2 linked regions of the Variovorax sp. PBL-E5 genome follow. The protein of the gene in region 1 interacts with the protein of each later gene in a pairwise test. Links are inferred from orthologs where the notes say so. Each region holds a gene or a part of one and is shown on either strand. Other genes may lie near its edges. The genes, in order: WDLP6_RS15815 and WDLP6_RS02270.

What was found.
Region 2: the proteins of WDLP6_RS15815 (region 1) and WDLP6_RS02270 interact in binary tests that used the Escherichia coli proteins (3 or more experiments, as listed by UniProt). The link is inferred for Variovorax sp. PBL-E5 from one-to-one orthologs.

The regions. Positions count from the first base shown.
Region 1 is NZ_LR594671.1:3,254,054-3,268,541, reverse strand. The notes cover bases 1,319-4,272. They hold WDLP6_RS15815 (DNA topoisomerase IV subunit B), read left to right. Parts: upstream 1,319-1,773; coding sequence 1,774-3,771; downstream 3,772-4,272. Other genes in these bases: WDLP6_RS15810 (class I SAM-dependent methyltransferase), read left to right, coding at 3,878-4,272; WDLP6_RS15820 (TetR/AcrR family transcriptional regulator), read left to right, coding at 1,319-1,762. Also shown: WDLP6_RS15830 (MFS transporter), read right to left, coding at 1-118; WDLP6_RS15825 (sterol desaturase family protein), read right to left, coding at 231-1,001; more of WDLP6_RS15820, read left to right, coding at 1,067-1,318; more of WDLP6_RS15810, read left to right, coding at 4,273-4,504; WDLP6_RS15805 (hypothetical protein), read left to right, coding at 4,518-5,339; WDLP6_RS15800 (lytic transglycosylase domain-containing protein), read left to right, coding at 5,362-6,249; parC (DNA topoisomerase IV subunit A), read left to right, coding at 6,286-8,670; WDLP6_RS15790 (hypothetical protein), read left to right, coding at 8,688-8,867; WDLP6_RS15785 (hypothetical protein), read right to left, coding at 8,886-10,484; WDLP6_RS35110 (MBL fold metallo-hydrolase), read right to left, coding at 10,975-11,235; WDLP6_RS15780 (MBL fold metallo-hydrolase), read right to left, coding at 11,235-11,882; WDLP6_RS15775 (patatin-like phospholipase family protein), read left to right, coding at 12,009-14,488. UniProt on the Escherichia coli protein: Topoisomerase IV is essential for chromosome segregation; it is the principal protein responsible for decatenating newly replicated chromosomes. It relaxes supercoiled DNA.
Region 2 is NZ_LR594671.1:459,575-473,970, forward strand. The notes cover bases 3,979-6,840. They hold WDLP6_RS02270 (dihydroxyacetone kinase subunit DhaK), read left to right. Parts: upstream 3,979-4,841; coding sequence 4,842-5,840; downstream 5,841-6,840. Other genes in these bases: WDLP6_RS02265 (dihydrodipicolinate synthase family protein), read left to right, coding at 3,979-4,803; WDLP6_RS02275 (DAK2 domain-containing protein), read left to right, coding at 5,840-6,442; WDLP6_RS02280 (MFS transporter), read left to right, coding at 6,507-6,840. Also shown: WDLP6_RS02245 (carboxyl transferase domain-containing protein), read left to right, coding at 1-838; WDLP6_RS02250 (SGNH/GDSL hydrolase family protein), read left to right, coding at 903-2,201; WDLP6_RS02255 (YXWGXW repeat-containing protein), read left to right, coding at 2,299-2,667; WDLP6_RS02260 (IclR family transcriptional regulator), read left to right, coding at 2,874-3,674; more of WDLP6_RS02265, read left to right, coding at 3,901-3,978; more of WDLP6_RS02280, read left to right, coding at 6,841-7,841; WDLP6_RS02285 (ABC transporter substrate-binding protein), read left to right, coding at 7,928-9,313; WDLP6_RS02290 (carbohydrate ABC transporter permease), read left to right, coding at 9,316-10,236; WDLP6_RS02295 (carbohydrate ABC transporter permease), read left to right, coding at 10,233-11,066; WDLP6_RS02300 (ABC transporter ATP-binding protein), read left to right, coding at 11,124-12,203; WDLP6_RS02305 (FAD-dependent oxidoreductase), read left to right, coding at 12,254-13,627; WDLP6_RS02310 (LrgB family protein), read right to left, coding at 13,671-14,396. UniProt on the Escherichia coli protein: Dihydroxyacetone binding subunit of the dihydroxyacetone kinase, which is responsible for the phosphoenolpyruvate (PEP)-dependent phosphorylation of dihydroxyacetone via a phosphoryl group transfer from DhaL-ATP.

The sequences.
Region 1 (14,488 bases):
TCGGCTGCAGCCAGAGTCCGAAGCCATGGCGGATGCCCATCGACAGCGTGACGACCATGGCGCCGCAGAACAGGACCTGCACGAGGCCGAGAGAAGGGCGGGCGGGGGATGAAGACATCCCGTGCAATGTACCCAAAAGCGGTGCCGCGGACGGGATCGCTCGCGGCGGCGATTGTTGAAATTTTCGGCCGGCTTTGATGCGTTCGCCGCCGGCCGCTCGCGCGACGGTTTCAGTTCGCCGCGCCCCGGCTGGCCGTGCCGTACAGCGGCGCGTTCACGTCGCGCCAGGCCAGCATCGCGCCCAGGCTGCGGTCGGCGGGCGCCTCGAAGCCGCAGTCGCCGTCGAAATCGCGTGGATTGCGAAAGCTCCCGAACAGAAGATCCCACCAGGGCAGGTCGCCGTAATTGCAGGCATGCAGCCCGCGGCGGTGGTGCACGCAATGCGCTTCGGGCCGCTGGATGACATAGCCCAGCCATTGCGGCGTGCGCACGTTCCAGTGCTGGAACATGCCGTGGAAGGCCGCGACGTAGCCGACCAGCGCGGCCGCCAGCGGATCGAGGCCGAGCACGATCACCGTGGCGAACAGCTGGATCAGCACCTGCACCACCATCTCGGCCGGATGGAACAGCGCCGAGCCGGAAATGTCGATGCGCTGCGGGCTGTGGTGCATCTGGTGGCCGAAGCGCCAGAGCGGCGAGATCGCATGCGAGGCGCGGTGCCAGGCGAAAGCCAGGCCGGACAGCACCAGCCAGCCGACCGCGGTGCCGCCGACCACGCCGAGCGGCGTGCCGTCCATCCAGCGATGCGCGGCCATCCAGTCGAGTGGCAGCAGCATCGGCACCACCGCGCCCGTGGTGCCGATCAATACCAGGAAGCCCACGCCCAGCCAGCGCCAGCCGCGTCGCGCAGGAAAACGCCGGGCCGGCCAGCGGGCCTCGATCGCCAGCAGCACGAGATAAGTCGTCGGCACCAGCAGGCCGACCAGGTCGACAGCTTCCATGGAGCACTTCTTCTTACGGCGTAAGGCTGCTCGAAGTCTATCCCTTACGATGTAAGATTTCAAGCATGAAGACAAGCCGGAACCCAAGGCGCGCGGCAGCGCTGCCGTTGTCGCCCGAACGCATCGTGCAGGCCGCGCTCGACGAGGTCGAGGCCGACGGGCTGGCCGCACTCAGCATGCGCAAGGTCGGCCAGCGGCTGGGCCGGGAGGCCATGAGCCTCTACCATCATTTCCCCAGCAAGCAGCATCTGCTCGATGCGATGGTCGACCATGCGCTGCGCTCGATCGAGCCGCCGCCTCCCGGCCTGTCGCCGATCGACCGTGTCCGCCGCAGCATCTACGATTACCGGGCGATGGCAAGCCGCTTTCCTGCGCTCTTTCCGCTGGTCGCGGTGCATCGCCTCAACACGCCGACGGGCGTGCGCTTCATCGAATCCATCCTGGTGCTGATCAGCGCGGTGGTGCCGGACGCCGAAACCGCCGCGCGCTACTTCCGCGCTATCGGCTACTACATCACGGGCGCCGGGCTCGACGAAAGCGCGGGCTATGCCAAGGGCCCCTCGGCGGCCGAGCCGGTGAGCGACGAGTTCGTCGTGCGCGAATGTCCGCAGCTCGTCGGCGTCGCACCGTACTTCAAGCCGGCACACTGGGACGCGACCTTCGCGCTCGGCGTCGAGGCGCTGCTCGCGGCCATGAAGCGGGATGCCGCCCGCCTGCGGCAGGCATCGCGCGATCCGGGGGCCTCCAAGGGCAGCGCCTAGAATCCCGCGCCATGGCAAGCAAGGAACCAGGCAGTTACGCAGAGGCATCGATTCGCGTCCTCAAGGGCCTCGAGCCCGTCAAGCAGCGTCCGGGCATGTACACCCGCACCGAAAACCCGCTGCACCTCATCCAGGAAGTGATCGACAACGCGGCCGACGAAGCGCTCGCCGGCTACGGCAAGAAGATCAAGGTCACGATGCACACCGACGGCTCGGTCGGCATCGAGGACGACGGCCGCGGCATTCCCTTCGGCCTGCATCCGGAAGAGAAGGCGCCGGTGATCGAGCTGGTCTACACGCGGCTGCATGCGGGCGGCAAGTTCGACAAGGGCTCGGGCGGTGCCTACAGCTTCTCGGGCGGGCTGCACGGCGTTGGTGTTTCGGTGACCAATGCGCTGTCCAAGCGGCTCGAGGTGATCACGTACCGCGAAGGCTCGGTGGCGCGGCTCGCATTCTCGGGCGGCGACGTGATCGAGAAGCTCAAGATCCGCCCGCAGGAAAGCGCGAGCGCCGCCAACGGCGATGGTCCGCGCGACCGCAGGCAGGGCACCACGGTGCGCGCGTGGCCCGATCCGAAATACTTCGAGTCGCCGGTGCTGCCGATCCACGAACTCACGCACCTGCTGCGCAGCAAGGCAGTGCTGATGCCGGGCGTCACCGTGACGCTGGTGATCGAGAAGACCAAGGAAACCCAGACCTGGCTCTACAAGGGCGGCCTGCGCGACTACCTGATGCAGACGCTCAACGGCGATCCGGTGATCCCGCTGTTCGAAGGTGCCGGCCATGCCGACCGCAATGCCGACAACTTTGCCGAGGGCGAGGGCGCCGAGTGGTGCGTGGCCTTCACCGAAGACGGCCAGCCGGTGCGCGAGAGCTACGTCAACCTGATCCCGACCAGCGCCGGCGGCACGCACGAGAGCGGGCTGCGCGATGGCCTGTTCAATGCCGTGAAGAGCTTCATCGAGCTGCATTCGCTCCTGCCCAAGGGCGTCAAGCTGCTGCCCGAGGACGTGTTCGCGCGCGCCTCGTACGTGCTCTCGGCCAAGGTGCTCGATCCGCAGTTCCAGGGCCAGATCAAGGAGCGCCTGAATTCGCGCGACGCGGTGCGGCTGGTGTCCAGCTTCGTGCGGCCGGCGCTCGAGCTGTGGCTCAACCAGCATGTCGACTACGGCCGCAAGCTCGCCGAGCTGGCCATCAAGGCCGCGCAGACGCGGCAGAAGGCCGGGCAGAAGGTCGAGAAGCGCAAGGGCTCCGGCGTCGCCGTGCTGCCCGGCAAGCTGACCGATTGCGAGAGCAAGGACATCGCGCACAACGAGGTCTTCCTGGTCGAGGGCGACTCGGCCGGCGGCAGCGCCAAGATGGGCCGCGACAAGGAAAGCCAAGCCATCCTGCCGCTGCGCGGCAAGGTGCTCAACACCTGGGAGGTCGAGCGCGACCGCCTGTTCGCCAACACCGAGATCCACGACATCTCGGTGGCCATCGGCGTCGATCCGCACGGCCCCGACGACACGCCCGACATGTCCGGCCTGCGCTACGGCAAGGTCTGCATCCTGAGCGATGCCGACGTCGACGGCTCGCACATCCAGGTGCTGCTGCTCACGCTCTTCTTCCGCCACTTTCCGAAATTGATAGACGCCGGCCACGTGTATGTCGCAAAGCCGCCATTGTTCCGTGTCGATGCGCCGGCACGCGGCAAGAAGCCGGCGGCCAAGGTCTATGCGCTCGACGAAGGCGAACTCACCGCCATCCTCGACAAGCTGCGCAAGGACGGCGTGCGCGAAGGCGCCTGGAGCATCAGCCGCTTCAAGGGCCTGGGCGAAATGAGCGCCGAACAGCTGTGGGAAACTACGCTCAACCCGGACACGCGGCGCCTGCTGCAGGTCCGGCTGGGCCGCTTCGATGTCACCGGCACCCAGGGCGAGATCACCAAGCTGATGGGCAAGGGCGAAGCCGCGGCGCGGCGCGAGCTGATGGAGCTCAGGGCCGACGACGTCGAGATCGACGTCTGAAGGCAAGACCCATTCAGAGCGGCGTCCGGTGAACGGCGCGGCGGCCCGCTCCGCGTCGACGGACGGGGCGCGCGGGGGCCGGATAACCATGGAAGGGGAGAGGATCGTGTCACATCAACAGCAGCGGTTTTTCGTCAACAGCGTGAGTCAGCACTTGCCCGGCTTCTTCCAGGGCAAGAGCGTGATCGAGGTTGGCAGCTTGAACATCAACGGCTCGGTGCGCGAGTTCTTCTCGGGCTGCAACTACGTGGGGCTCGATGTCGGCGAGGGCAACGACGTCGATCTGGTCTGTCGTGGCGAAGATTACGGCGGGGCGGCCAACTGCGCCGACGTGCTGATCTCCTGCGAGGCCATGGAGCACAACCCCGGCTGGAAGAAGACCTGGCTCAACATGCTGCGGATGGTGAAGGGCGACGGGCTCGTCATCATGACCTGCGCCACCCACGGGCGCCGCCAGCACGGCACCGCCGAGTTCCTGCCTTTCGATTCGCCGCTGACGCACGGTCAGGGGCAAAACTACTACTGCAATCTTGCAGCCGCGGACTTCGCCGGCATCGTCAACCACGACGCCTGGTTTTCGGTCTGGGCCTTCTTCCAGGATCTGAGCGCGCACGACCTGTACTTCTTCGGTGTCGGGCTGCAGGTCGACGAGCAGACCCAGGCGCAGGCTCGGCGCCTTCAGGCGGCGTTCCATGAGCACTATCAGCGCGTGAACGTGCTCGGCGTGTACTGAGAGAGACCTCGCTGTGAAAGCGCTTGCGCCCCCCCTGCGGCAGATTCACCTTCATCAGATCTTCTACGACGAAGCGACCCGGGCCGCGCTCGATCCCGGCTTCGTCCCGATGGACAATCTGGCGAACGCCCGGCCCGACTGGTTCGAGTACTGGAGCATCCGGCGCTTCTTTCTGGGCAGCGTCCTGAACGAGAACGATCTCTACGGTTTCTTTTCGCCGAAGTTCAGGACCAAGACGGGGTTGAGTGCCGAGGCGGTGCGGCAGTTCGTCGGGGACGGCACGGCTTCCCGCGCGGACGTCTACCTGTTTTCTCCGGTGTGGGGCGCGGCCTGCTATTTCCGCAATGTCTTCGAGCAGGGCGAGCGCTTTCATCCCGGCTTGCTGCCGGTGTCGCAGGCCTTTTTCGATGCCGCGGGATGGCGCGTCGATCTGCGGCAACTCGTCATGAGTACGCGCACCACGGTGTTCTGCAACTACTTCGTGGCCACGCCTCGTTTCTGGCGGCGGTGGTTCGAGGTCGGCGAGGCCCTGTTTCGCATCGCGGAGGATCCGGGCCACCCGCTGGCGCGTCATCTCGTGACCTTCACCGCTCACAACCCTGCGGCCAACATCTACCAGTTCAAGGCATTCCTCCAGGAGCGGATTGCGAGCTTCCTCCTGTGTGTCGAGGACTGGAATACCGTGGCCTGCGATTTCAGCGCGTTGCCGGATCCGCTCTGGCCCGCGCATCTGCAGCGCGATCTGCTCGTGCTCGACGCGCTCAAGATGTCCTACGTCGACACGGGCCTGCGCCTTTTCATCGACGAGTTCGATCGCCGACGGTCGGGTTCCTGATCCTGTCCATGGCTCGAAGCGCATGAAGAACTCGTGGTCCGGCAGCCTGAGGCGGCACATCCGGTGGATCGTGGCGTGGCTGCTGGTGGCCTGCTCGATGGGTGTCCATGCGGCCGACATCTACGGCTACATCGATGACAAGGGCGTGGCTCATTTCGCCTCCGAGAAGCTCGACGCGCGCTACCAGATCTTCTTTCGCGGCGGCCAGAGTTTCGACACGGCCGATGGCATCGGGCCGCTCGCGCGCCGGGGTGCGATCGGCGGCAAGGTGCCGAAGGCCTCGCAGACCCTGATGTCGCTGTTCGAGGCATCGCCCAGCTACAAGGTGGCCAAGGCCGCGCTGCGAGACGCCTCGCGCAAGCATGCGATCGACTACGAACTGCTGCAGGCGCTGGTCGCCACCGAGTCGGGCTTCGATGCGCAGGCGGTCTCGCCCAAGGGCGCGCTCGGCCTCATGCAGGTGCTGCCGGCGACCGCGCAGCGCTACGGCGTGTCGGCCGACAAGCGAAACACGATCGAGAAGAAGCTCTTCGATCCGCGCATCAACATCGCCACCGGCACGCGCTACCTGCACGACCTGATCGCGATGTTTCCCGGCGAGATCGAGCTCGCGCTCGCCGCCTACAACGCGGGCGAGGGCGCAGTCCAGCGCGCCGGCAACAAGATCCCCAACTACCGCGAGACGCAGGACTACGTGAAGACCGTGCTGCAGCTCTACGCCTACCTCAAGCCCTCGGTCGCCCTGGGCGGCGGCCGCACGCCCGGCCGCATCCGCATGCAGATCGGCGGCGCGATCGGGCGCGGCAACATGCCGCCCGCCGAGCCGCAGGACATGCCGGCGATGCCGGAACTCCGGATCTCGCCCTATATGCCGCGCGTGCCCGGCCGCTCGACACCGATCACCGAATAGACACCGAACCCACACCGAAGAAGAAGCAGCCAAGACATGGACTCCCAACCGCCTCTCGATCTCCAGAGCCCCGAAGAAGACGGCGCGCTCACGCTCGCCGACTACGCGCAGACCGCCTACCTCGAATACGCGCTCAGCGTCGTCAAAGGCCGCGCGCTGCCGGACGTCAGCGACGGCCAGAAGCCGGTGCAGCGGCGCATCCTCTATTCGATGTCGCGCATGGGCCTGGGCTTCGGCGGCGCCAACGGCACCGTCGGCGCCAAGCCGGTCAAGAGCGCGCGCGTGGTCGGCGACGTGCTCGGCCGCTTCCATCCGCACAGCGACCAGGCCGCCTACGACGCGCTGGTGCGCATGGCGCAGGACTTCTCGCAGCGCTATCCGCTGGTCGACGGCCAGGGCAACTTCGGCAGCCGCGACGGCGACGGCGCCGCCGCCATGCGCTACACCGAGGCGCGCCTCGCGCGCATCACCAGCCTCCTGCTCGACGAGATCGACGAAGGCACGGTCGACTTCATCCCCAACTACGACGGCTCGACCGAAGAGCCGCGCCTGCTGCCCGCGCGGCTGCCCTTCACGCTGCTCAACGGCGCCAGCGGCATCGCGGTCGGCCTGGCCACCGAGATCCCGAGCCACAACCTGCGCGAGATCGCCGATGCCTGCGTGGCGCTGATCAAGTCCAACGGCAAGCTCAGCGAAGAAGAGCTGTTGACCCTGGTGCCGGGCCCCGACTACCCCGGCGGCGCGCAGATCATCAGCAGCGCCGCCGACATCGCCGAGGCCTACCGCACCGGCCGCGGCTCGCTCAAGGTGCGCGCGCGCTGGAAGATCGAGGACCTCGCGCGCGGCCAGTGGCAACTGGTGGTCAACGAACTGCCGCCCGGCGTCAGCACGCAGAAGGTGCTGGAGGAAATCGAGGAACTCACCAACCCCAAGGTCCGCACCGGCAAGAAGGCGCTGTCGGCCGAGCAGACGCAGCTGAAGGCGGCCGTGCTCTCGGTGCTCGACGTGGTGCGCGACGAATCGAGCAAGGACGCGGCCGTGCGCCTGGTGTTCGAGCCCAAGACCTCGCGCATCAGCCAGGACGAGTTCGTCACCACCTTGCTGTCGCAGACCTCGCTCGAGACCTCCTCGCCGATCAACCTGACAATGGTCGGCATCGACGGCAAGCCGACGCAGAAATCGCTGCGCCAGATGCTCAACGAATGGATCGCCTTCCGCGAGATCACTGTCGAAAAGCGCTCGCGGCATCGCCTGGGCAAGGTGCAGGACCGCATCCACATCCTCGAGGGACGGCAGCTGGTGCTGCTGAACATCGACGAGGTGATCGCGATCATCCGCGCCGCCGACGATCCGAAGGCGGCGCTGATCGCGCGCTTCGCGCTCAGCGATCGGCAGGCCGAGGACATTCTCGAAATCAGGCTGCGCCAGCTGGCGCGCCTGGAGGCCATCAAGATCGAGCAGGAGCTCAAGGGCCTGCGCGAAGAGCAGAAGAAGCTCGAGGACATCCTTGGCAGCCCCGCGGCGCTGCGCCGCCTGCTGGTGAAGGAGATCGAGGCCGATGCCAAGAGCTTCGAAGACGCGCGCCGCACGCTGATCCAGGCCGAGAAGCGCGCCGTCGCCGAAGTGCGCGTGGTCGACGAGCCGGTTACGGTGATCGTCTCGCAGAAGGGCTGGGTCCGCACGCAGAAGGGCTGGGCCAGCGAGCGTGCCGCGGGCGCGCCGGCACCCGAATACAGCTTCAAGTCCGGCGATGCGCTATACGGCGCCTTCGAATGCCGTTCGGTCGACACGCTGCTGGTGTTCGGCACCGCCAAGGAGAAGGGCGTGCGCGTCTACAGCGTCGCGGTGGCCTCGCTGCCGGGCGGCCGTGGCGACGGCCAGCCGGTGACGACGCTGATCGATCTCGACAGCGGCACGCACGTCGCGCACTATTTCGCCGGCCCGCTCGGCGCCAGCCTGCTGCTGTCGAACAGCGGCGGCTACGGCTTCATCGCGGCGGTCGAGAACATGGTCTCGCGCCAGCGCGGCGGCAAGGCCTTCATCGACGTCGGCGAGGGCGAGCAGCTGTGCCGGCCCTCGCTGGTCGGCGGCGCGGGCGGCGCCGAGCCGCTGCCGGCGGCGACGCACGTGGCCTGCGCATCGACCGGCGGGCGCATCCTGAGCTTCGAGATCGGCGAGCTGAAGGCGCTGCCCAAGGGCGGCCGCGGGCTCACGCTGATCGACCTCGATCCCAAGGACACGCTCGCAGGCGCCGCGGCCTACACGCGCAGCGTGCGCATCGAAGGCATCGGCCGCGGCGGCAAGGAACGCGAGGAGACGCTGGAGATCCGCACGCTCAACAATGCGCGCGCCGCCCGCGCGCGCAAGGGCAAGGCGGCCGACCTCGGCTTCAAGCCGGCGAGCATCGTGCGCGTACAGTAGGCCGCTCTGGAGAACAAGTGGACGCCACCCTCATCAGCCTCATCGTCGCCTTCGGCTTCGGCCTCGTCAGCTTTCTGCTGACGCGCTGGTGGTCGCGCCGCAGCCAGCAGAAGAAGACCGAGCGCGAACGCGCCGCGACCGCGGCCAGCCAGAGCCGCCAGGTGCGGCGTGCACGCGAACGGCGCAGGCACCGCTGAAGCACGCGCGCATCCGGCTCAACTCCAGGCGCCGACCTGCAGCCGCACGCGGCCCGTGATGCCCGGCGTGCTGAGCGCCGCGCCCTGCTGCGAGAGCGGCACCACGAACTCGAGCTTGCCGTCGATCACCTGCTGATAGCTGATCGGCAGCGAGGCCTGCCCGGCGGTGTCGGTCTGCCAGCCGTATTTCACGTTCCACTGGTGGCTGGTGCTGCCTTCGGGCGGCGGTTCCATCTCGATGATCAGCGTGTCGCGGTAGAGCGAGCTGCCTTCGTAGTGGCCGTCGAGCCAGAACTTCTTGTTGACCTGGTAGTCGGGCACGCGCACACCCAGCGTCATCGCGTAGGCCAGCGTGCGCCGGTTCGGATCCACCTTCGCGCGGTTGGCGAGGAACACGGTCGACAGGTAGATCGACTTGTTGTCGGGGTTCGCGGCGTCGGTCAGTTCCTTGTGGGTGCGGCAGGCCGGCGAGTCCTCCTCGGCGACGCGCCGGCTCAGGTACCAGCGCTTGCCGCGCGGCGCGGCCAGCAGCTCGACCTGGTAGAGCGCATCGACGTCCGCGTCCTTCGGGATGTCGGGCGGCAAGGCGACCTGGTCGACATCGAACCACAGGTCGACCCGCACGTCGCCGAACAGGAAGCGCACCAGATTCTGGTAGGCCTCCTCGGAATTGACGATGCCGAAGAAGCCGGAGTGCGAACGGTAGGTGAACGCGCGCGCCGTCGGCTTGAGCTTGCCGGCGTCGTCCTTGTACCAGAGCGCGGCATTGTCGATGCGCACCAGGCCGTCGCTGCCCTGGCCGGCGAACATGCGCGACAGGCCTTGCGCCACTTCGTAGTCGCCGCGGTTGCTGCCGATCATGCAGAAGAAGCGCTCCGGCGACGGCTGGATGCCGGCGGGCAGGCAGTCGACGCGCCCGTCGGCCGCGGCCGACGTGTCGAGGTAGTCGGCCATCTTGTCGCGGTTGAAGGTATTCATCTCGCTGGCCGAGAGCCAGGTCGGCACGTTGATGCCGGCAACGTCGATGCCGTTGTGCGGCGTCGCGAAGGTGAACACCTTGTCGACGCTGGCACGCGCTTCGGGCGTGCCGAGCGCATGGTTCTGCAGGAAGGCGCGCACCACGAGGCCGCCCATCGAATGCGCGACGAGGTAGCAGCGGAATTCGTCCTTCGTCAAGCCGGCGCCGGGGTGCTGCGAGACCAGGTCGCGCACGCGCAGGATCAACTGGCCGAGTCCTGTCGCGTAGGTCTTGACGTCGCGCGCCTGGCCGTCGCCCAGGAGCGCGGACCCGGCGTCGTAGTAGCGATAGATGACGATCGAGGTGGATGCGATGCCGTCCACGTCGCGGCCGGTATCGTCCGGCGGCGGCTTCCAGTCCGGATCGAGGATGTCGAGGCCGTTCTGGTAGACGTTCTGGTAGCCGTATTCCGACAGCAGCCGCACCACCGGCGACTCGAAGACGAACTTCTGCGCCGCCGCGTTCTTGTCGACCGTGGCGCGGTACACCGTCGAGCCGACATTGAAGCCGCAGAACGGATCCGCCGCCGTCTCGTCGCGCTCCGACGCGGTCATCGCGTAGCCGCGCACGTAGATGATCGGATAGCGGTTGCTGCTCATGGCGTGTCCTGTCGGCGCCGGGCTGCGGCGGGACGACGACTGTGACTCGGATGGCGCTTGGCGGCCATACAGCGGGCGGCGTAGGTCCTCTGTCGAGGTCTTGCTCCCTCCCCGGAGGGTTGGGGAGGGGGCTTCCGGGGCTTTGAACTGTGCGCTGCGTTTGATCGGAGGCCGGAGCCGGGAGTTCGCCCCGGCGGGCGACTCACTTTCTTTGTCTCGCCAAAGAAAGTAAGCAAAGAAAGGCGACCCCACTGTGCGCGACCCTCCGCTTCGCTACGGGCAACCTGCGGTGCTCGCTTTTCGGCGCGCACAGAGGGGCTTGGGGTCAACGCGCCATGGCGCGTATATGTGTTTCTCGGGCCATCGCTTCGCTCGGCTGCGCAAATGGCATCGAGTAACGCTGCCAGCTGCCAATTGCCAATTGCCAATTGCCAATTGCCAATTGCCAATGACTCGCCCGCCGGGGCGAATTCCCGGCTCCGGCCTCACATCAAACACAACGCCAAATCAAAGGCCCGCAAGCCCCCACCCCAACCCTCCCCCAGAAGGGGAGGGAGCAAGTCATGTGCTTGTCCTCGGCCAGCTTCGCGATGCGCGCCATCGGCTCCTGCCACGGATGAAAAGCGAGGTCGAAGGTGCTGTTGTGCACCGGCAGCAGCACCTGGGCGTGCACGTCCTCGAAGGCCTGCACGCTTTGCTCCGGCGTCATGTGGACCGAGGGCCAGTGGCTGTCGTAGGCGCCGTTCTCGATCAGCGCCAGGTCGAAGCCGCCGAAGCGTTCGCCGATTGCCTGAAGTTCGGCGAATAGCCGCCGTCGCCACTGTCGTAGAAGCGTTGCGCGCGCTGCGCCAGGTAGCCGATGATCGCGGCATCGAGATGGTCGTAGTGGTCGTGCGAAATGATGACGCCCTCGATCGCCGGCAGCTGCGCGAGTGCGATCGGCGATTCGTCGAAGCGCTTGGGCCCGATCCACTGGAAGGGCGACGCGCGCTCGCTGAACATCGGATCGATCAGCCAGTAGCTGCCGCGCAGCTTGAGCAGGCTCGACGAATGCTCGATGCGCGCCACGTGGTTGGCTTGCGGATCGAGCGCATCGAGCTGTGCGGCGCCGAGCGCGTGCACCGGAATCGGGTCGATCGGCATGGTGCCGGTCTTGGTCTCGAACAGGAACCTCGGCCAGATCTTCCATGGGCTCGCCGAGGGCAGGGCCTGCGGGTTCGGCGGGTTGCGGAAACCGCAGCCCTTGAACTGCGGCGATGACGCATAGGGCGATGCGTCGCAAGGACCATGGCCGGCGCAGGCCGCGAGCAGGGCACAGGCCGCGACGGCGAGCGCCGCATGCAGCCGGCATGGCCGCAGGCACCGGTGTGCGAAGGCGAAGGAGGGCAGCATGGACATGGCGTGCGAATTCATCGAGCGGGCAAAGGCGCCGCGCCGAGCTTACTGAATCCGGCATAGACCATTCGTCCCATTGATCGCGCCTGCCAAAGGTGAAATATTCCACGCCGAACCACGAGGAGCCGCATGGACGACACCATCCAGAAGCTGGTGAACGCCCGTCGCATGGCGCTCAACGGCAGCGACGACGGCGGACGGCCCTGGGGGCTGGCGCTCTCGGGCGGTGGCATCCGCAGCGCGACCTTCTGCCTCGGCCTGCTCAAGGCGCTGGCGTCGCGCCGGCAGTTGCTGCGCTTCGACCTGATCTCCACCGTGTCCGGCGGCGGCTACATCGGCGCCGCGCTGGGACGGCTGTGCACCAATGCCGGCTCGGCCGACGAGGTGCGCGAGATCGAGCGCACGCTCGGCGATGTCGACCGCTCGCGCTTCGGCTGGTGGCTGCGCGCCAACGGCCGCTACCTGATCCCGGGCGGCATGCGCGACACGCTGTTCGCGACCGCGCTCTACCTGCGCAACCTGCTGGGCACGCACGTCGAGATCGCGATCGCCGCGAGCCTGATCGGCATGGTGCTCGCCGCCACCAACCTGCTGCTGTGGGATGCGGTGTTCCGCGCGGTGGACCTCGATGGCGCACAGGCCGACGTGGCGCTCGCCGGCGCCGAACTCACCAGCACGCAGGCGCTGCTTGCGATCGTGCAATGGGCCACGCAGGTGCCGACGCTGTGGTTCACCTGGATCGGACCCTTCATCGCGTCGCTGGTGCTCGCGTGCGCTTACTGGTCGGTGCGCGACAAGCCATCTCCCTCCTCGATGTTCCTGCAGGTCGGCATGTGGTGCGCGCTCGGCGCCGGCGCGTGTTGGGTGGGTCCGCAACTGGTCCATCACTACAGCGGCCCGCAATGGCTCGCGCCGGCCTTCGTCGGCTTCGCGCTGTGCTGGATCGTCGCCTTGCTGTGGGGGCTCTGGCGCGGCCGGCAGCGCAACGCCAGCCAGCTGCGCAACGAGCTGACCGATGCGCTGGCCTCGGTGCTCAACACCGCGCTGCTGATCGGCCTGCTCGGCCTGCTCGACCGCAGCGCCTGGTGGCTGGCGGCCGACAATCAGCAGCAGCGCATCTCCTACGGCGCCGTGCTGCTGGTCGCGGCGGCGGCGCTGCGCGGCGTGCTGCCGACGCTGCTGTCGCAGAAGGGCCAGGCGCCCGGCATCGGCAAGACGGTGCTGCTGACGCTGGCCAGCCTGCTCGGGCTGGTGCTGGCCTTCTGCCTTGCGGCCTGGTGGATCGGCGTGGTGTACGCAGCCGTGTTGCTGCAGGTCTTCACGCCCGAAGGGCTCGACTTCTCGCGCGGCTGGGTCTGGCTCGGGACCATCGGCGTGATCGTGGGCTCCTATGCACTGGTCACGGGGCGCAACTTCGCCTTTCTCAACATCTCGTCGCTGCACATGTTCTACCGCGCGCGCATCGTGCGCGGCTACCTCGGTGCGGCCAATGCGCGGCGGCTCGGCGCCAGCCCGACCGACGAGATCTCGGGGCTCGAACCGCCGCAGGTGCCGGTGGGCGAGGTCGATGCGCACGACGACATCGCGCAGCTGCACTATGCGCCGCATCTGCACGGCGGGCCGGTGCATCTGGTCAATGTCTGCATCAACCAGACGCACGACTCCAAGGAGCGGCTGTTCAATCGCGATCGCAAGGGCCTGCCGCTGACCATCGGTCCGCTCGGCTGGATGCAGGCCGGCGGCGGCGCGTGGCTGCAGGCCCGTGCCAAGGCCGCGCTCACGCTCGGTGCCTGGACCGCGATCTCGGGCGCCGCGATCGCGCCGGGCCTGGGCCGCGTGACCAAGCGCGGCATCTCCGCGCTGTCGGTGTTCGCGGGCCTCCGGCTCGGCTATTGGTGGGACAGCGCCGACGCCGGCATGGTGCAGCGCGGCGCCGCCGCGCGTGGCAGCACGCTCCTGATGAAGACGCGCTTCCTGTTGCTCGAATGCTTTGGCGCCTTCCCGGGCAGCAGCTCGGCCAACTGGTACCTGAGCGACGGCGGCCATTTCGAGAACACCGGCGCCTATGCGCTGCTGCGTCAGCAGGCCGCGCTGATCGTGATCGCGGACTGCGGCGCGGATCCGGACTACCGCTTCTGCGACCTCGAGATCCTGATCCGCCGCGCGCGCATCGACCTCAATGCCGAGATCACCTTCATGAAACCGCAACCGGACGCCGAGTGGTCGCACCGGGAGGCCTTCGGTTCGCTCAACGACCTCGCTTCGCCCAGCAGCCAGGCCTGTCTTGCGATGGCGAACGTGCGCTACGCCAGCGGCGCCACGGGGCAGATCGTGCTGGTCAAGCCCAATGTCTCGGCCGCGCTGCCGGTCGACCTGGTGAACTTCAAGGCTGCCAATCCGCTCTTTCCGCAACAGCCGACCACCGACCAGTTCTTCGACGAGGCGCAGTGGGAAAGCTACTTCCAGCTCGGCGCCGAGATCGGCCACCGGCTCAAGGGCGAGCTGCTCGACCAGGTCGCGGCGGGTGCGCAGGGGCTTTTCGTGCCCGACGATGGCCAGTCGCTGCCGGTGGACGATGCCGATGCGCCGCGCACGGCCGGCGAGCGCAG
Region 2 (14,396 bases), 2.8 Mb from region 1 along the record:
CGACGAAGCGCAGGCGGTCGACGTGGCGAAGCACTACCTGTCCTACTTCCAGGGCGCGACGCATGAGTGGCAGTGCGCCGACCCGCGCCGGCTGCGCCGTGCCGTGCCCGAGAACCGGCTGCGCGTGTACGACGTGCGCGCTGTGATGCACGACCTGGCCGACAGCGGCTCGCTGCTCGAATTGCGCGCGGGCTTCGGCGCCGGCATCGTGACGGCGCTGGCGCGCATCGAGGGAAAGCCCATCGGCCTGCTGGCCAACAACCCGCATCATCTCGGCGGCGCGATCGATGTCGATGCGGCCGACAAGGCCGCGCGCTTCATGCAGCTGTGCAATGCGCACGGCCTGCCGCTGGTGGCACTGTGCGACACGCCGGGCTTCATGGTCGGCCCCGAGATCGAGGCCCAGGCGCAGGTGCGCCACGTGTGCCGGATGTTCATGGTGGCCTCGCACTTGCGGGTGCCGTATTTCGCGGTGGTGCTGCGCAAGGGCTACGGGCTGGGTGCGCAGGCGATGACGGCCGGCGGCTTCGATGCGCCGGTGTTCACCGTCGCCTGGCCGACCGGAGAGTTCGGTGCCATGGGGCTCGAAGGCGCGGTGCGGCTGGGCTTTCGCAAGGAGCTCGAGGCCGCGGCCGAAGGCGCCGAGCGCGACGCGCTGTTCAAGTCGCTGGTTGCGCAGCAGTATGCGAACGGCGAAGCGATTCCGATGGCCGAGACGCTGGAGATCGATGCCGTGATCGATCCGGCCGACACGCGCGCCTGGCTGGTGCGCGGGCTCGCGTCGTCGGCGCGCATGGCGGCGCAACGGCCGGCGGCAACCTTTGTCGACACTTGGTAACGCGCGCGGGCCGATGTCCGACATGGATCGCGCAGCGCCTTCGTAAACTGATGCGCTTTTGCGCATGAACCTGGTTTCACGATTCTTCAGCCGCGCGGGTGCGGCGGCACTGGCCTGTTGCGCCGGTGCGTTGCTGCTGTTGCCGATGATGGCCGCGCAGGCCGCCGATGTGCGATGGGCGGCGAGCTGGGCCGCGGCGCCGCAGGACTACCAGCAGCTGCCGCCTGCGCTGCGCGCCGCGCCGCCGGAGGCGCTGGCCGCGTCCGGCGCGCAGACCTTGCGCGAGCGCCTGCTGCCGACGCTGGGCGGTCGCCGTGTGCGCATCCGTTTCTCGAACGTGTTCGGCAAGATGCCGCTGCACATCGCCGCCGCGAGCGTGGCGCGCAGCACCGGCGGTGCCGCCGTCTCGCCCGCCACGCTGCGCCAACTGCAATTCGGCGGCCGCACCGACATCACCCTCGCGCCGGGTGCCGAGGCATGGAGCGACGCGGCCCGCCTGAGCCTCGAGCCCGGCCAGGCGGCGGCGGTGAGCTTCGAGGTCGGTGCGCCGACGTCGTTCGCCACAGCGCACCATCTGCCGCCCGATGCGACCTGGATGCTGCCGGGCCGTGCGGTGATGCGGACGTCATGGCGCGATGCGGCGCCCTCGCCATGGAACCATGTCGTCACGGGGCTCGACGTTGCGAGCGCGACGGCGCCGCGCGTGGTCGTCGCCTTCGGCGATTCGATCACCGAAGGCGTGGGCGGCCGGGATGCGCAGGGCCAGCCGGGGTCCTATCCCGATCAGCTCGCGACGCGGCTTCGCGGCCAACCGGGCGGCAGGACCTCCTTCGCGGTGATCAATGCCGGCATCGCCGGCAACCGCCTGCTCGCGGACCGGATCGGCCCCGGCGGCATCGCGCGCTTCGGGCGCGACGTGCTGGGGCAGAGCGGCGTCACGCACGTGCTGATCCTGATCGGCATCAACGACCTGCTCTTCGGCCAGTCGCCTGGCCTGGCCGAAGGCGGCAAGCCCTTGCCGGAGATCCCCGGCGTCGAGCAGATCACTGCAGGACTGCAGCAGTTGATCCGGCAGGCTCGCGACAAGGGCGTGAAGGTGCTGCTGGGCACGCTGCTGCCCTTCAAGGGCATGCCGGCGCCGTACTGGAGCGGAGAGCGCGAGGCGCGCCGGCAGGCGGTGAACCGGTGGATCCGCGGCCGCCAGGATGTGGAAGCGGTGGTCGATTTCGATGCCGCGCTGCGCGACCCGGCCGACCCCGCGGCATTGAACCCGCTGTACGACAGCGGCGATCATCTGCATCCGAGCCATGCCGGCTACGCCGCCATGGCCGGCGCGGTCGATCCGCAGGAGCTGAGGGAATGAGGCGACACAGCTTTACACAAGACTTCGCGCGCGGCTTACATGCGATTCACACGGGCGCGAGAGGATGAAGTCTTCAACCACTCATGAGGAGCATCCTATGAAAAAACTCGCTGTCACCCTGGCCGTCGGAGCCGCATCCCTGTTGTCGGTGGGGGCCGTGGTCGTGCCGACGGCCGCGCAGGCGCAGCCCCTGGTCATCCAGGCGCCGCCGCCGCCGCGCTTCGAGCGCGTTCCACCGCCGCGCCGCGGCTTCGTGTGGGCGCCTGGCCACTACAAGTGGCGTGGCGGACGGCATGTGTGGGTGGGCGGCTTCTGGGTGCCGGCGCGGCCGGGCTACGTCTACCGTGCGCCGGAGTGGCGGCAGCACGGTGGCCGCTGGGAATACTCCGGCGGCCGCTGGGACCGCGACGGCGATGGCGTGCCGGACCGCTATGACCGCAGGCCCAACAATCCCTACCGCCGCTGACGCAGGCACCCCGGCATGAAGAACGCCCGCCCTCATCCGGCGGGCGTTTTCGTTGGGCAGCGAAGACAACGAGACGCCGCACGCGCAGGGCGCGACTGGGCGGGGCCGCGTACCATCGGGGATCGAGAGTCGATCGCGAATTTGCGCTGTATTGACCGGATTCCGGAACGATTCGATAGAATGCCGCCCAGGAGTGATTTGCAACGATGGCTTTGTCCCCGGAACTCGAACGCGCGCCTGACGACAAGAGCAGGATCCAGTCCATCGGCAAGATGATGGACATCCTGGGCTGCTTTTCCACCACCTCGCGCCACCTGACCCTCGGGCAGATCGCCAAATCGGCCGGCGTGCCGCGGCCGACGGCGCACCGGATGCTGTCGGCGCTGCGCGAGATCGGCTTCGTCGAACAGGACGGACGCAACGGAAGCTACAGCCTCGGCATCCGGCTGTTCGAGCTCGGAAGCCTTGCCTTGGCGAACCTCGACCTGCTGCGCGAAGCCAAGCCGTACATGGACCGGCTGTCGCGGCTGTCGGGCGAGTCGGCCCACCTCGGCGTGTTCAACGGCTTCGAAGTCATCGTGGTCGAGCGCGAGGAGCCGGTCGACCGGCCGCTGCGCGGGGTGCAGCCCAGCGAATCGTCGCCGGCCTACTGCACGGGCGTGGGCAAGGCGTTGCTGGCGTTCCAGAAACCGGAGGTCATCGAGCGCGTGATCTCGAACGGCCTGAAGGCCTTCACCACCAACACCATCACCTCGCCCGAGCGCCTGCGCTCGGAACTCGAGGCCATCCGTGCGCGCGGCTATGCCACCGATGATTCCGAGCACCAGCTCTGGACCAACTGTGTCGCGGCCCCGATCCGGAACGCCTCCGGCCACGTGTTCGCCTCGATCAGCGTGACCGGGGCCGCCGATCGAATGACCGCCGATCGCATCGTTCAGCTGGCGCCGGTCGTCGTCCAGACGGCCGACACGATCGCCCGCCAACTGGGTTACGAAATACCGGGCTGACACTGGGCCGAGGCGCTTTCGCGCCTGTCGCCGCGGCCGCCTTCCATCCTGCATCCGCGAGACCTCGCACGGGGGCGCGCGCGTCTGCGCGCCTTCGATCGAAATACGGGAAAACCCTTTGCAGGTCGGACTTTCTTATCGCCTATATTTGTCGAAATGATGTACCGGATTCCGGAATGACATCGACCCGACGAAATCCCTTCGCCCCACTCAAAGGAACTGCGACATGACCCATCCCGCCTCCAGCCTGCGAAGCAAGCTCACCGGCGTTCTGCCTCCCATCACCATGCCCTTCGATGACCAGGGCGACCTCGTGAAGGGCGGCTTGCGCAAGCAGATCGACTTCATCATCGAGCAGGGTTCGCGTGCCGTCGTCGCCGGCGGCAGCACCGGCGAGGGCCATACGCTGACGGCGGCCGAATACGAGATGGTGATGCGCGAAGCCTTCGACGCGACCGCGGGCCGCGTGCCGTTCGTGGCCGGCCTGATCGTCCAGAGCACGCGCGATGCCATCGAGCGCACCAAGAGCCTGAAGGGCCTCGACATCGCGGCGCTGCAGGTCACGCCGGTCCACTACCTCTTCAAGCCCGATGCCGACGCGACCGTCGAGCACTTCCGGGCCATCCATGCGGCGACCGGCATTCCGATCATCATCTACAACGTCATCCCCTGGAACTACCTGAGCGTCGACCTGATGCTGCGCATCATGGAAGAAGTGCCGGGCGTGATCGGCATGAAGCAAAGCGGCGGCGATCTCAAGTCGATCTCCGACCTGCTGCTGCGCTGCAAGCCGGAAAGCCTGGTCCTGTCGGGCGTCGATGCGCTCCTCTATCCCGGCTTCTGTCTCGGCATCCATGGCGCCATCAGCGCGCTGACCAGCGCCGTTCCCGGCGTCGTCGTGGCCATGCAGAGGGCCGTCGAGGCCGGCAACCACGCGCTCGCGAAAGACATCCACTTCAAGCTCAACGCGCTGTGGAACACGCTGCCGCACGACAACCTGCCGGCCTGCGTCAAGTACATCCAGCATCTGCAGGGCGTGCCGATGTTCCAGCCGCGCGCTCCGATGATGCGCGTGACCGAGGCCCAGAAGGCCGCGATCAAGGTCGCTCTCCAGCCGCTGCTGGCTTGAGCTTCCAACGGCGCGGATTCCTTGCGGGAGACACCGGCTTGAAAAAAATCCTCAATCGACCGGACGACTACGTCGACGAGATGCTGGACGGCCTCGTGCTCGCGCACCCGGAGAGCCTGCGGCGCGTCGGGCCCGACGGCCGCGTCCTTGCCCGCGCCGCGGGCGCCCACAAGGGCAAGGTCGGCATCGTCACGGGCGGTGGCTCGGGCCACCTGCCGGTGTTCCTGGGCTATGTCGGCGAGGGCCTTCTCGATGCCTGCGCGGTCGGCAACGTGTTCGCGGGTCCTCGCGCCTCCGACTGCCAGGAGGCGGCACGCGCGGCCGATGGCGGCGCGGGCGTGCTGCAGCTGTACGGCAACTACGGCGGCGACCGGATGAACTTCGACATGGCGCAGGAGCTGCTGGAACTCGAAGGCCTCGACGTGCGCTCCGTGCGCGTGAGCGACGACGTCGCCAGCGCGCCGCTCGCGGAGCGCGCCAAGCGCCGGGGTGTCGCCGGCATGGTCTACGCGTTCAAGATCGCCGGCGCCAGGGCGGCTGCCGGCGCCAGCCTGCACGAGGTGGCGGCCACCGCGGCCAAGGCCGCCGACGCCTGCCGCTCGATCGGCGTGGCATTGACGCCTTGCGTCATCCCGGAGTCGGGCAAAGCCTCGTTCGAGATTGCCGAAGACGAAGTGGAGTTCGGCATGGGCATCCATGGCGAACCCGGCATCTGGCGCGGCAAGCTCAAGTCGGCAGACTCGCTGAGCGCGGAAATGCTCGAGCGCCTGCAGGCCGAACTGAAGCTCGCGCGCGGCGACCGCGTGGCCGTGCTGGTCAACAGCCTTGGTGCGACGCCGCTCGAAGAGCTCTACATCCTGTACCGCCATGTCGCGACCGCGCTCGCGCAGCAGGGCGTGACGCCGGTCATGCCGCTGGTCGGACGCTACGCGACCTCGATGGAAATGGCGGGCGCATCCCTGACGCTGATGCCGCTGGACTCGGAACTCGAGGCGCTGCTGAAGGCGCCGGCCTCGTGCCCGTTCTGGAGCGTGTGATGCCGAGTCCGATCGACCTGCACCAAGGCCTCGCGCGCTGGGCGACCGCGCTGCACCAGTCGACTCACGAGCTCAACGCGCTCGACGGACGGCTCGGCGATGGCGACCTCGGCACGACCCTGGGCAAGTGCGCAGCGAACGTGCGCGAGGCGCTGCCCGCGCTGCCGCAGGACTTCGCCGGCATCTTCAGGTCCTGCGCTGCGGCGTGTGCCAAGGCCTCGGGCTCGAGCTTCGGCACGCTGCTGGCGCTCGCCTTCATGACCGCGTCCAAGCACGTGAGCGGCGTGGAGCGCCTCGACCGTCCCGCGCTCGTGCGCCTGCTCGATGCCGTGACGACGTCGCTCGGCGCGCGTGGCGGCGCGGCCTTCGGGGACAAGACGATGCTCGACAGCATCGACGCCATTGCGCGCGCGCTGGAAGCCGCGCCCGATGGTGCCGAGCTGCGCACGGTGGCCATCGACGCCGCCCGTGAAGCCCTCGACACGTACAGATCGAAACCCAACCGGATCGGCCGCGCCCGCATGTTCGCGGACAAGAGCATCGGCATGGACGACCCGGGGATGGTGGCGATTCACCGGATGACCCAAAGCCTTCAGGCCTGAAGCCTGGCGTATTGAACCAGCGGATCGCGGCGCCATCGCCCGCGCCGCGACATGGAGACAACCAATGAACATGAGCGCAACCGTCGCCGCCGACCGTTCCATGGGCGGCGCGAACGATCGGAATCAGAAGCTGAGAACCGTCGTCGGTTCGAGCCTCATCGGCACGACGATCGAATTCTTCGACTTCTTCATCTACGGGACCGCCGCGGCACTGGTCTTCCCGAAGCTGTTCTTTCCGACCCTGTCGCCGCTGGTCGGGATCCTCGCTGCCTACGCCACGCTGGCGATTCCGTTCCTGACCCGGCCGCTGGGCGCGATCGTGTTCGGCAACTACGGCGACAAGCTGGGTCGCAAGAAGATGCTGATCCTGTCGCTGATGATCATGGGCCTCGCGACCTTCGCGATCGGCCTGGTGCCGACCTACGAATCCATCGGCGTGGCCGCGCCGATCCTGATCATCGTGCTGCGTCTCGTCCAGGGCTTCGCGCTCGGCGGCGAATGGGGCGGGGCGACGACGATGGTGGTCGAATACGCGCCGCCCGCGCGCCGCGGATTCTTCGGCTCCTTCGTGCAGCTGGGCAACGTGCTGGGCCTCTTCATCGCGACCCTGGTCTTCGCGCTGCTGCCCAAGGACACCCTGCTCGACGGCTGGTGGCGGCTTCCTTTCCTGGCCAGCATCCTGATGCTCGGCGTCGGTCTCGTGATCCGCTCGAAGATCGAGGAGACGCCGATCTTCGCGCAGCTGAAGACATCCGAGGTGCGGCGAACGCCCATCGTGGACGTCCTGCGCCACCACAAGAAGGCGGTGCTGCTGGCCATGGGCATGCGGACCGGCGAGATCGTGCTGGGCTGGCTCGTGATCGGCTTCCTGCTCACCTATGCGACGAAGACGGTCGGGTTCAGCTCGAACGACGTGCTCTACGCCATCCTCGGCGCGAGCGGGCTCGGGCTCTTCACCTTCCCCCTGTTCGGCGCGCTGTCCGATCGCATCGGCCGCCGGCCGGTCTACCTGATCGGCGCCGTCATTGCCGCGGTCTTCGCATTTCCGTTCTTCTGGCTGATCGATGCCAAGGTGCCGGCGCTGTTCTTCTTCGCCATCATCTTCGGCTACGCGATCGCGCTGGGTGCCATGTTCTCGGTGCAGCCGGCCTTCTTCTCCGAGGCCTTCGACACCAACGTCCGCTACACGGGCGTGTCGCTGGGCTACCAGCTCGCCAACGTCATCGGCGGGCTGACGCCGATGATCGCGACCTCGCTGGTCGCGGCGGCCGGCGGCAAGTCCTGGCCGATCTCGACCTTTCTGGCCCTCGCATCGCTCATCACGGTCGGCTGCGTGCTGCTGTCGAGGGAAACCTCCGGCAGCTCCCTGGCTTCCCGTGCGGGCCGCGCGTCGAGATGAGCGATATCCCGGGGCAGGGCGGCGACGCCAGCGGCCCGTCTTTCATTGCCTTTGACTCTTTGTGCCCATCACTTCGGAGAATGCCCATGAATACCAGCACCGTCACCTCGCGCGAACCGGGCGCGGCGCAACCGCTTCGTCGAGGCTGCGGCCCGATGGCCAGGCGCTGTGCGCTGATCGGCGCCGCGCTCGTCCTGCCGGGTCTGGCCGCCGCGGAGGACACCGAGCTCTCGTTCTGGACCAACCTCACGACGGCCGCGCAGGCCAATGTGATCCAGAAGCAGGTCAACGATTGCACGGCGGCCACGCCCAACGTCAAGGTGCACTTCGAGACCGTGCCGTTCTCCTCGATGTACACGCGGCTCGTCACCGCGTTGCGCAAGGGCGATCCGCCCAACGTCATGAACACGCTGGAGGGCGCGGTGGCCTTCCTGCAGGCCAAGAACGGCATCGTGCCGGTCACGGATGTCGTCAACGGCCTCGGCCAGGACGACTTCATTCCCGCCTACCTGCATGCCGCCAGCAAGGGCGGCCAGATCTGGGGCGTGCCGGACTGGGCGCTGCACCAGGAGGTCTGGTATCGCAAGGATCTGTTCGCGCAGGCCGGCCTCAAGCCGCCGAAATCCTGGCCCGAGCTGTTGCAGGCAGCCAAGGCGCTCAATCGCGAAGCCAAGGACGGCAAGCCGGCGACCTACGGATTCGCCGTGCCGATGAGCAGCGCGCTGGTCGGGCCGCAGACCTATTTCCAGATCTTCTATTCGGCCGGCGGCACCGTGTTCGATCCGAAGACCGGCGCCTATGTGTTCGACAAGCAGAAGGACATCGCCGTCAAGTCGCTGCAGTTCCTCGTGGATCTCTACAAGGCCGCCTCGCCGCCGTCCAGCGTCGAATGGTCGTGGAACGAATACCGCACCGCCTACGTCAAGGGCCAGGTCGCGATGACCAACGAATGGGGCGCCGTGGTCCAGATGGCCGTCGAACAGAACCCGGACATGCTCAAGCAGATGAGCGTCTTTCCCTTCCCCGGCCCGAGCGCGGACAAGAAGCCGGCGGCGGCGCTCAACGGCGGCTACTACTACGTGGTCGGCAATTCGACGCCGGCCAAGGTGGCGGCTTCGAAGGAACTGCTCAAGTGCCTGTACAAGGTCGATCGCGTCGTCGAGCGCGCGAACACGCGTCCCATCTTCGCGGTGCCTTCGACCAAGAGCGCGTTCAACAGCGCGGGCTACCAGTCCAACGAGATGGTCAAGCGCTTCAAGCCCGAGATGGACACCATCTTCAATGACGTCATGCAGAACTGGTACCGCTACGGCATGGAAGCGGGCCTGAATCCGCTGGCGGGGCAAATCGAGGCGACGACCTTCATCGGCGATGCGCTGCAGAATGCGGCGCTCGGCAAGATCACGGTGGAGAAGGCCGTCGATCAGATGAACGACCAGCTCAAGCAGCAAGTCGCGGCGATGTCGCGCTAACCATGGACGCAGCACGCAAGATGCCGGGCGCGACCCTTGCCAGGAGCTTCCGCGGCCGGGGTGCGCGAACCGGCTTCCTGTTCGCGGCACCCGCGATCCTGTTCCTGCTCGTCTTCGTTGCGTATCCGATCGTGGATGCCATCCGTCTGAGCTTCCTGGAGATCGACTTCGTCACCGGGGCCGAGCGCTTCGTCGGCGTGCAGAACTTCGCCGAGATCTTCCAGTCGCCGAAGCTCGGGACGGTCCTGCTCAATACGCTGGTCTGGTCGCTCGGCTCGCTGGTCGGGCAGTTCGCGCTGGGTCTCGGCGCCGCACTGGTGATCAACCAGGACCTGCCCGGCATGCGCTTCGTGCGCTCGGTGCTGCTGATTCCCTACGTGGTGCCGGTGATCACCGTCGCGCTGTTCTGGCGCTGGATGCTCGACGGCACCTACGGCATCGTCAGCTACGGGCTGCAATCCGCGGCCCTGCTGGCGCCGAACCAGTCGCCGCTGGCCCTGCCGGCGGGCGCGATGACGAGCGTCGTGCTCGCCAACATCTGGCGCGGCTTCTCCTTCGTCATGATCTCCTACTGGGCGGCGCTGCAGAACATTCCCAAGGACCAGTACGAGGCCGCGTCCGTCGACGGCGCCAACTGGTGGCAGCAGTTCCGCTACGTGACGCTGCCGAACCTGGCCGAAGTCACGCGCACGCTGATCGTGCTGCGGGTCATCTGGACCGTCACCTACTTCGACCTGATCTGGCTGATCACGCGCGGCGGACCGGGCGGCTCCACCGAGCATTGGCCGATCTGGATCTACCAGGAGACGATGGGCTTCTTCCGGTTCGGCTATGGCGCGGCCCTGGCCACCACCCTGGCGGCGGGGCTGATGCTGCTCGCCCTGCTCTATCTGCGTTCGACGCGCGAGAAGGTGAACGCATGAGACGCCATCGAAGAATCAGGGCCGGCGTGGTCTATCTCGCCGCGCTCCTGCTGTTGCTGTCGGTGGGCTTTCCGCTGATCTGGATGCTGCTGTCCTCGCTCAAGCCCTCGGCGCAGCTGTTCACCTCGCCGCCGAAGTTCTGGAGCGGCAGCCTGACGCTGGAATGGTATCGGTCGGTCGCGTTCTCGTCGGGAGCGCCGCGCCTGTTCCTCAACAGCTTCCTGGTCGCGATCTGGACCACGGTGATCTGCCTGACGGGCGGCTGCTTGGCCGCCTACAGCGTCACGCGCTTCGACTTTCCCGGCAAGCAGACCTTCATGATCGGCGCGCTGGTGAGCTACGTGTTTCCGGCCATCGTGCTGTTCGTGCCCATCTTCTTCATCCTCAACGCCATCGGCCTGGTCGACACGCTGGCCGGCATCGTGCTGGCCCACACGGTCCTGACCTTTCCGCTGGCCGTCTGGATGCTGCGTTCCTTCTTCCTCGGCATTCCGAAGGAGATCGACGAAGCGGCCTGGGTCGACGGCGCTTCCTACTTGCGGACCTTCATCCTCGTCATTCTTCCGCTGACGCTGCCCGGCATCTTCTCGGTCGGCATCTTCGTCTTCGCGCTGTCGTGGAACGAGTACCTGTTCGCCAGCATCCTCGCCACCTCCGGCATCAACAAGACCATCCCCGTCGGCATCGCCGAATACATCACCTCGTTCGACATCCGCTGGGGGGAGATCATGGCGCTCGGCACGCTGACGACCATTCCGGTGGTCGTCCTCTTTCTCGGCGCGCAGAAATATTTCCTGCGCGGCGTCCTGGCCGGCGCGGTGAAGGGCTAGCGTCGAACACGGCGCAGCCCCGTGCTTCGCCACACCCACAGAATCGGAAAACCATCCATGGCATCAGTAGTGTTCGAAGGCGTCGAAAAGGCCTTCGGCGACACCCGGATCATTCAGGGCATCAGCTTTTCCATCGACGACGGCGAGTTCGTGGTGCTCGTGGGGCCGTCGGGCTGCGGCAAGTCGACGCTGCTGCGCATGCTCGCGGGCCTCGAGGACATCGATGGCGGCAGCATCGCCATCGACGGCCGGACCGTGAACGAGCTCGAGTCGAAGGACCGGGACATCGCGATGGTCTTCCAGAGCTATGCGCTCTATCCGCACATGACCGTCGGCGAGAACATGGCCTTCAGTCTCAAGCTCAGGAAGTTCGATCCGGCGCTGATCGAGGCGCGGGTGTCGAAGGCCGCTGCCATCCTCAACCTCGAACCCTATCTCGCGCGGCGCCCGCGCGAACTCTCGGGCGGGCAGCGCCAGCGCGTCGCGATGGGGCGGGCGATCGTGCGGGATCCGAAGGTGTTCCTGTTCGACGAGCCGCTGTCGAACCTGGATGCCAAGCTGCGGGTGGCGATGCGCGCAGAGATCAAGGCGCTTCATCAGCGGCTGAAGACCACCACGGTCTATGTCACGCACGACCAGATCGAAGCCATGACGATGGCCGACCGGATCGTGGTGATGCAGAACGGACGGATCGAACAGATCGGAACGCCGCTCGCGTTGTACGACGCGCCGGTGAATCTGTTCGTGGCCCAGTTCATCGGCTCTCCCTCCATGAACATCGTCGAAGGCACGATGAGAACCGGTGCCGACCCCTGCGTGGAAGCGGCCGGCGGCGCGCGCTGGCCCGCGCCCGCGGGCACGGGCACGGACGGCCAGCGTGTCGCCTACGGCGTGCGGCCCGAGCACCTGCGCCTCGTCGGCCCGGAACACAGCGGGGCCGTGGCCGGCGAGATCGTGGTGGTCGAGCCGACCGGGTCGGAAACCGAGCTTCACGTGCAGGTCGGCGAGGCGCGGATCGTGATGTCGATCCACGGCCGGCTTGCGGCGCGACCCGGTGACCGGGTCTTCCTGGCCGTCGATGCGCAACTCACCCATGTGTTCGACGTCTCGACCGGCATGCGACTGATCGCGCGCTGAGTCTTCCTTCTTCCACGGTTCGCATCCAGTTTCTCGCACCTCATCCGCCCATGAAGACCATCACCGAAGCCGCCCGCCAGACACCGCTGGTCGAAACCTATGACGTCATCGTTGCCGGTGGCGGAACCGCCGGCGTGATCGCCGCGATCGCGTCGGCGCGCAATGGCGCGCGCACACTGCTCGTCGAGCGCAGCGGCTTCCTGGGCGGACACATCGCATCGCAATTGCTGGAACACAGCGCGGGCTGGTTCGATGCCGCGGGCCGGCGCATCGTCGCCGGGCTTCCGCAGGAACTGGTCGACCGGCTGGTGCGTGCCGGCGCATCGCCCGGCCATGTGCGCGACGACACCGGCTATACGCTGTCGCGCGTGCCGGTCAACCACGAGATGTTCAAGTCGATCGTGACCGGGATGGTCGCGCAGGCGGGTGTCGATCTTCTCTTCTTCTCGCCCGTCGTGGGTGTCCTGAAGGACGATGACAAGGTCTCGGGCCTGATCGTCGAGAACAAGTCGGGGCGCACGGCCTACGGTGCCGACGTGGTGATCGACTGCACCGGCGATGCGGACGTCGCCGAAAGAGCGGGCTGCGCATTCCTGTCGGAGGCCGATGCGCCGACCCAGCCGGTCAGCCTGTTGTTCAAGCTCGGCGGCATCGACCACCAGGCCCTGCTCAAGCACGTCGCCGCCAACGAGCAGGACTTCAAGCTCGGCGTCGCCACGGCCGCTCTGGTCGGCGAGGACCATGTGAATCTCTGGGGATTCGGACCGGAGCTCGCGCGGGCATTCGACGACGGCACGGTGTCCCTGAAGCGAAGCGAACTGCACTACAGCGGCTGGGTGCGCAGCGGCGAGGCGGTGATCAACGTGACGCGCTTCGCGGCCGACGCCACCCGGTCGGAAGCCCTGGCGGAGGCCGAGATCGCGCTGCGCCGCCAGGTGCTCGAGTTCACCGAGTTCTTTCGACGCTACATCCCCGGCGCGCAGAACTGCTTTCTGTCGGCCAGCGCGTCGTGCGTCGGGGTGCGGGAGAGCCGGCGCATCAAGGGCCGCAACATCCTGACCGACAACGACGTCCGGACCGGACGCCGGTTCGAGGATGCCGTTCTTCGCGGCGGCTTCCCGATCGACAGCCACGACCCGAAGGGCGCAAGCCTCGATTCGGCCGAGCATCTGGCGAGCGGCTACGACATACCGCTGTCGGTGCTCGTGCCTGCGGATGTCGACGGGCTGATCGTTGCAGGACGCTGCATCTCGGCGGAGCGCAAGGCGCTGGCGAGTGCGCGCATCTCCGGCACCTGCATGGCCATGGGACAAGCCGCCGGAACGGCGGCTGCGATGGCGTCGCGTCTTGGCAAGCCGTTGCCGGCGCTGGACATCGGCGAGTTGCAGCGCGTGCTGGCCGAGCAGGGCGCGATCCTGCGATGAGCCACGGCGGTCCGCGGGATGCCGCGGCGCCGCGCGCCAGCCGTCAGAAGAAGAGCCGGAATACCAGCGGCATCAGCAGCGCCGCCAGCACCACCTGCAGGCCCAGCGCAAGCCCGGCATAGGCACCCGCATCGGCATCGACGTGCAGCGCACGCGCCGCGCCGATGCCGTGCGCCGCGGTGCCGAGGCCGAAACCGCGCGCCGCGAAGCCCTCAGCATCGGTGCCGATGCGCAGCGCATCGAACAGATACTTGGCCGACAGTGCGCCGACCATGCCGGTGAGCACCGCGAACACGGCCGACAGGGCCGGGATGCCACCGATCTTTTCCGAGATGCCCATGGCCACCGGCGCCGTGACCGACTTGGGCGCCAGCGACAGCACCACGTCGTGCGGCAGGCCGACGGCCCAACCCAGCGCGACGGCCGATCCGCAGGCGGCCGCGCCGCCGAGCAGCGCCGCGAGCATCAGCCGGCCGAAGCGCTGGCGCAGTTCGATGCGCCGCTGCCACAGCGGCCAGGCCAGCGCGACCACGGCGGGGCCGAGCAGGAAATGGATGAACTGCGCGCCCGCGAAATAGGTCGGGTAGTCGACGCCGGTCGCGAGCAGCCCGCTCGCCAGCGCGATCACCGACCACAGCACGGGATTGGCCCAGGGTGGACTGCCGAGCCGCGCATAGGCCGCGTTCGCCAGCAGGTACACCACCAGCGTGGCCGTGAGGCCGAACAGCGGCGTGGCCGAGAGATAGATCCAGAGTTCGACGAAGCGCGG